Regions from separate parts of the Bradyrhizobium sp. 604_D8_N2_3 genome, predicted to be linked through region 1. Evidence: predicted binding sites of a transcription regulator. Region 1 holds the regulator's gene; the other holds the start of a gene.
The links. The regulator LexA, encoded in region 1, represses DNA repair genes until DNA is damaged. The targets are predictions, from matches to a motif close to TGTTCNNNNTGTGTTCNG.
Positions count from the first base shown of each region.

Region 2: the regulator LexA is predicted to act here: its motif matches at 1,213-1,230, upstream of ruvC (crossover junction endodeoxyribonuclease RuvC).

Region 1 covers NZ_JBPWPM010000001.1:5,212,585-5,215,991, forward strand. Annotated here, with positions in the region: gene AB7245_RS24790 (molybdopterin molybdotransferase MoeA) at 47-1,258, shown strand; gene lexA (transcriptional repressor LexA) at 1,435-2,136, shown strand; gene AB7245_RS24800 (hypothetical protein) at 2,344-2,565, shown strand; gene AB7245_RS24805 (hypothetical protein) at 2,758-3,192, shown strand.
Region 2 covers NZ_JBPWPM010000001.1:1,282,597-1,286,003, reverse strand. Annotated here, with positions in the region: gene AB7245_RS06040 (hypothetical protein) at 1-44, opposite strand, end outside; gene ruvA (Holliday junction branch migration protein RuvA) at 41-658, opposite strand; gene ruvC (crossover junction endodeoxyribonuclease RuvC) at 655-1,182, opposite strand; gene AB7245_RS06025 (YebC/PmpR family DNA-binding transcriptional regulator) at 1,418-2,164, opposite strand; gene AB7245_RS06020 (methyl-accepting chemotaxis protein) at 2,368-3,407, shown strand, end outside.

The DNA of each region.
Region 1 (3,407 bases):
TCTCGCCGCCGATTTGCCCGAACGGGCCCAGCAGGAGTTTTCACCCGTGGCCCTGATGCCGGTTTCCGACGCGCTCGCTGCGGTGCTGGCGGGCGCAGAGCCGCTGCCTGAAGAGATGATCGCGCTCGACGCGGCCTTCCACCGCGTGCTGGCGCGCGACGTCGCGGCGCGGCGCACGCAGCCGCCGCAGGCGATGTCGGCAATGGACGGCTATGCGGTGCGCGCGGTCGATGCGGCGCAGATCGACTCCCAGCTCACCCTGATCGGCGAGGTCGCGGCGGGCCGACCGTTTGCGGGATCGGTCGGCGCCGGCGAGGCCGTGCGTATCTTCACCGGCGGTGTCGTTCCCGATGGCGCTGATGCGGTCGTGATCCAGGAGGACACGATCGCGGACGGCAAGCGCATCACCATCAAGGAAGCCGCCGTAACGGGGCGGCACATCCGCCCCGCCGGCGTCGACTTCTCGGAAGGCGACGTGCTGCTGCGCAAAGGGGCCCGGCTCACCGAGCGCGACCTCGCGCTCGCCGCCGGCATGAATTACCCGCAACTGCCGGTCCGGCGACGCCCGAAGGTCGCGATCCTCGCCACCGGCGACGAGCTGGTGATTCCGGGTACGACGCCGGGTCACGGCCAGATCGTCTATTCCAACGGTTATGCCCTGCACGCGCTCGCCCGCAGCGAGGGCGCCGATACCATCGACCTCGGGGTTGCCGCCGACACGCTGGAGGCCACCACGGCCGGCATCGGCCGCGCGCGGGAGAGCGGCGCGGACATCCTGATCACGACCGGCGGCGCGTCGGTCGGGGACCACGATCTGGTCCAGCAGGCGCTGAGGGACGAAGGTATCTCGATGGCGTTCTGGAAGATCGCGATGCGGCCGGGCAAGCCGATGATGAACGGGCGGCTCGGCGCGATGCGTGTGATCGGCCTGCCCGGCAATCCCGTGTCATCTTACGTTTGCGGCTTCCTGTTCATGGTGCCGTTGATTCGCGCGCTTTCGGGCCGTTCGATGATTCATCACCGCCGCGAACGCGCGGTGCTCGGCCGCGATGTCGGCGCCAATGACCAGCGCGAGGATTACCTGCGCGCACGCCTCGAGCTGCGCGACGACGGCACGCTCGTCGCCCTTCCGGTCAATCACCAGGATTCCTCGCTGCTTGCGAATCTTGCTGCGGCACAGGCACTTCTCGTGCGCGCGCCATTCGCGCCGAAGGCCGAAGCCGGCACGCCTTGCGAGGTCTTGCGGCTGCCCGTGTGATCGCTTCGTTCGCGTGCGTTCCGCGAACTTTGTCGCGTTCACGGTAAATTAAGCAGTTGCGGAACATGTATCGAACATATAGTGTCCGTTCATGATTTGTTTCGAGAATGTAGCGGCTTACTGCTGAATTCAGCGTCTCGGAATCGAACGACATCAACCGGGGGATTTTGGTCGAGATGTTAACGCGCAAACAATACGAGCTCCTGCGGTTCATCAGCGAACGGCTGAAGGAAAGCGGCGTGCCGCCCTCCTTCGATGAGATGAAGGACGCGCTCGACCTGCGCTCGAAATCAGGCATCCATCGCCTGATCACCGCGCTCGAGGAGCGCGGCTTCATCCGGCGCCTGCCCAACCGGGCCCGCGCCATCGAGGTGATCAAGCTGCCCGAGCTTCAGGCCGCCGCCGGCAGCCGCCGCGGCTTCACACCGAGCGTCATCGAAGGCAATCTCGGCAAGGTCCGCACGACTTCGAGCCCGCCGGCGGACGAGGGCGAGCGCCCCGTCGCGGTCCCCGTGATGGGCCGCATCGCGGCCGGCACGCCGATCGAGGCCTTGCAGACCCGCAGCCACACCATCAGCGTACCGCCTGACATGCTCGGCTCGGGCGAACATTACGCGCTCGAAGTGCGCGGCGATTCCATGGTCGAGGCCGGCATTCTCGACGGCGACATGGCGCTGATCCAGCGCAACGAGAGCGCCGATACCGGCGATATCGTGGTGGCGCTGATCGACGACGAGGAGGCGACGCTCAAGCGCTTCCGCCGCCGCGGCGCCTCGATCGCGCTCGAGCCCGCCAACGCCGCCTATGAGGTCCGCATCCTCCCGCCCAACCGGGTGAAGATCCAGGGCAAGCTGATCGGGCTGTACCGGAAGTATTGATACCGGACGTGCCGGTATCGGTTATTGGGCGCCCCGCGCTCTTTCGATCGGCATCGCTGATCCGAGATTGGAGCGGACGATTGTCCGCTTCCGCTGGATAGTCTTTCTGGTTTCGCGCAGATTATCCGGCCCCTCCTCCGACGGTAAATCCTCGGCACGCCGCACGAAGCAGCCCTGCTTCGCGGCCTTCAGGTTCGAGGAGAAGTCATGCGCCGGATCGTTCCGAGCAAAATTGCTGTGGCGCTGATCGCAGCATCAGCGTCGCAAGCCTTGGCCGTGCAAGCCTTGGCCGTGCAAGCCTTGGCCGCGCAATCGCGGCCCCGTGTCCGCAAGGACACCGCCGTAAGCGAGCAAGTCCGCAAGGCCGTCGACCAACCGTCGCGGCCGGGCTGGCAATATTCCGGCTGGTCGGCGCCTGCGGGGCGCTGACACGCGCCCGCAGAATGCAAAGGGGCGGGCTTTGTTCCTGGTGGATTCGGGAAAGTTAATGTGATTGCGGCCTGCGGCGGCGAGCCGTAGATTTGCCTACAACCCGGCAGAACGTTTGGTATTTCCACTCTGATAGAGGCCTGCGCCTCGATTAAGAGACGTGGGTCGCTATCCCTGCATGAGGAGCACCCGATGTGTGACTACAGCCTGCATGCCGTCGCGTCGCGTCCCGCCGAAGTCGGCGAGACGATCGTCACGACAACCTTCCGCGGCACCTCGACGCGCGGCTTTGCCTCCGCGGCCGATCCGACCGTCGCGGTCTGCCTGCTCCCGGGGACGGAGCTCGCCTTCGCCGACAACGTCCGCTACGACAATCGCTGGATCTGGACGCGCACCGTCAATTCGCGCGTCGGCAAGTTCGGCAAGATCGATCCGCACATTCCCGATCGCCATCATGATGCGATCGAATTCCCCGACGGCAAATCCGTGCTGGTGACGCAGCTGGTCGAAGGCCAGCGTGCGACCGTGCTGCAGCTACCGGTGACCCAGCCGCTCGGCGAGCGCGAGCACAAGCCGCAGACCATCACCGACAGCCGGACAACCATCACCCGCCTGCCGATCGGCTGATGCAGCCATTCCCGGCCGGCAGGTCGGGCCAGGATTGAAATCGCCATCGCCGGCCGAGGCCGGCGAGATGGTGTCGTTTGTGTCCCGCGAAACTCCATCGGGCGGACCAAGCCGTGGCGTCTCCACCGCACGAAGTTTGCGCTGTCCTGCCTGAATTTTGAACGTCCGTTCCGCAGCCAAATGGCCGATGCTTGGTGCGGCTTGAGACGGCGGGC
Region 2 (3,407 bases), 3.9 Mb from region 1:
CGACGAAACAGGGCGGCGACGGGATTGGCGTGGGCCGCGCTCACTTCGACAGCTCCTTCAGGCCTAGCCGGATGAGTTGCGCGGTCTCGGCGCTCTCGCCCGCGCTGCGCGATGCGGATGCAATAGCGGCAGCCGCCTGCGGCTGGCCGTAGCCGAGATTGACCAGCGCAGAGATCGCATCTGCCACCGGGCGCGGCGCGCGCTGGTCGTCGACGGCGCCGGCGAGATGCACGACGGCGGGATCGACATTGGCGAAAGCAGGCGCCTTGTCCTTCAGCTCGGTAACGATGCGCTCGGCAACCTTGGGGCCGACGCCCGGCGTGCGTGCCACCGCGGCCTTGTCGCGCAGCGCAATCGCGTTGGCGAGGTCGGAAGGCGCCAGCGTGCCGAGCACGGCGAGCGCGACCTTGGCGCCGACGCCCTGCACGGTCTGGAGCAGGCGAAACCATTCGCGCTCCTGGTCGGTGCGGAAGCCGAACAGCTTTATCTGGTCCTCGCGGACGTAAGTCTCGATCGACAGCACCGCGGCCTCGCCGGGCGAGGGCAGATGCTGCAGCGTGCGGGCCGAGCAATGCACCTGATAGCCGACCCCGCCGACGTCGAGGAGCACATAATCCTCGCCGTAGGAATCGATCAGGCCCTTGAGCTTGCCGATCATAAGCCCGCCACCTTCAGCCTGAGCGCCGTGCTTTGGCGATGATGGGCGTGGGTAATGGCGATGGCGAGCGCGTCGGCGGCGTCCGCTGACGGCGGCTCGGCTTTCGGCAGCAAAATCTTCAGCATCATCGCGATCTGGTGCTTGTCGGCGTGGCCGGCGCCGACCACCGTCTTCTTGACTTGGTTCGGCGCGTATTCGGCGACAGTAATGCCGAACATCGCGGGCGCCAGCATGGCGACGCCGCGGGCCTGGCCGAGCTTCAGCGTCGCGACGCCGTCCTTGTTCACAAAGGTCTGCTCGACCGCGGCTTCCATCGGCTTGTGACCGGACAGGACAGCGGCAAGCCCCTCATGGATCGCGAGCAGCCGGCTCGCCAGCGGCAAATCGTCCGGCGGTTCCACCGAGCCGCAGGCGACGTAGATCAGGCGATTGCCCTCGGCCTCGATCACGCCCCAGCCGGTGCGGCGCAGGCCGGGGTCGATGCCGATGATGCGAACGGGGCCACGAATCGGGAGCGCAGTCATGGGCCAGTGATAGCGGCTGGCTGCGGTGGGGGAAACAGAAACAGAACGGAAGTAACAGGGGAAGTGGGGTGTCGCGATTGGGCGCCCGCGATGACGACCACAAGGCACGCGGTCATACCCCGCGAAAGCGGGGTATCCAGTACGCCGCGGCTTCTCCGTATCCTTCTGGCGTCTCTGGAATACTGGGTCGCCCGGTCAAGCCGGGCGACGACAGCGGAGATTGGGATTAGCGACCTCAGCCGCCCATCTTCGCCAACAGCGCGTCCGACATCTCGAAATTGGCGTAGACGTGCTGGACGTCGTCGTGCTCGTTGAGCAGATCCATCAGCTTCAGGAGCTTCTCGCCGGTCTCGTCGTCGACCGCGACCGTATTCTGCGGCTTCCAGATCAGCGCAGCCTTGCGCGGCTCGCCGAACTTGGCTTCCAGCGCCTTGGCGACGTCGCGATAGCCTTCGGTCGAGGCGTAGATCTCGTGTCCGCCTTCGCTCGATACCACGTCGTCGGCGCCGGCCTCGATCGCGGCATCCAGCACCGCGTCGTCGGAGGCGACGCTGCGGTCGTATTCGATGATGCCGGTGCGGTCGAACATGAAGGAGACCGAGCCGGTTTCGCCGAGATTGCCGCCCGATTTGGTGAAGAAGGAGCGGATGTCGGAGGCGGCGCGGTTGCGGTTGTCGGTCAGCGCCTCGACGATGACGGCGACGCCGCCGGGGCCGTAACCCTCGTAGCGGATCTCGTCATAGTTCTCGCCCTCATTGCCGAGCGCCTTCTTGACGGCGCGCTCGATATTGTCCTTCGGCATGTTCTCCTGGCGCGCCGCGATGATGGCGGCGCGCAGGCGCGGGTTCATGTTGGGGTCGGGCGTGCCCAGCTTGGCCGCGACGGTGATTTCCCGCGCCAGCTTGCCGAACAGCTTCGACTTCTGGGCATCCTGCCGCCCCTTGCGGTGCATGATGTTCTTGAATTGGGAATGTCCGGCCATGCGTGTCTCGTAAGGAATCGTGCGCCAAAGGTGAGCGTGGGAAGCGCGGCCTTATAGGCCGCCAACCCACCGGAATGAAAGAGGCTCTACGACTTTAAGGTAATACCGTAGTGCCCCGTGCCTAGGAGCCAGGCACCGTTAACCCTGATTTCATTCCGGCCTGCGAAAATAGCAACCGCCCGTTCCCCGACAAGAGTGACCTGATGGCGTTCGCATTGTTTCGGAAGCGTCTGCCCGACTTGTCCGCGCCCGTGGCACCCCCGCAGGCCGCGCCGTCGCCGGTCGATCCCGCGCCTGCCCTGTCGGCCGAGGGCGATTCCGCCAGGGAAATCCTGGAACTGCTGGAACTCGAGCTCGGCGCCATGATCCGCCAGCTCGAGCGGGCCGCCAACTCGGTCGCCGGCGGCGCGGAGGCGACCGCGGCAACGCTCGCGGATATTCGCGAGCGCACCGACGCCCTCACCGGTCGCACCAATGCGGCGCAGTCGAACGCCTCAACCTTCGCCCATGCCGCCGACAAGTTCACCCAGTCCGCGCAAGGCATCGGCGCGCAGGTGCGCGAGGCCGCCAAGCTCGCCGACGAAGCCAGCGCCGCAGCGCAGGAAGCCCGCGCCAACGTTGACCGCCTGCGTGAATCCTCCGCCGCCATCGGCAACGTCGTCAATCTGATCGCGCAGATCGCGCGGCAGACGACGCTGCTCGCGCTCAACTCCACCATCGAGGCCGCGCGTGCGGGTGCGGCCGGCAAGGGCTTTGCGGTCGTAGCCACCGAAGTGAAGGCGCTCGCGGTGCAGACCCAGGGCGCGACGGAGGAGATCACCAGGAAGATCGACGCGCTCCAGCGCGACGCCGCCGGCTCGGCCGACGCCGTGCATCGCATCGCGCAGGCGATCGAGGCGATCCGCCCGGTGTTCGACACCGTCAACGGCGCGGTCGCCGAGCAGAATGCCACCACCAGCGAGGTGTCCGGCAACGCGGCCAGCGCATCGCAGTTCATCATCTCGGTCGGCGAGAGCGCGGCCGAGATCGACGCCGCGACCAAGGCGGCCGAGACCCACGGCGAGAACGTCGCCAGCGCCGGCAAGGCCGTCACCACCTTCGCGCGCAAGCTGAAATCGCGCTGTGCGGTGCTGCTGCGCCAGAGCGAGCACGACGACCGCCGCAAGACCGAGCGGCTGCCCTGCCATCTCAAGTTCGAAGCCGCGCGCGGCGTGTTGCAGGTCTACGAGATCGCGATGGATGG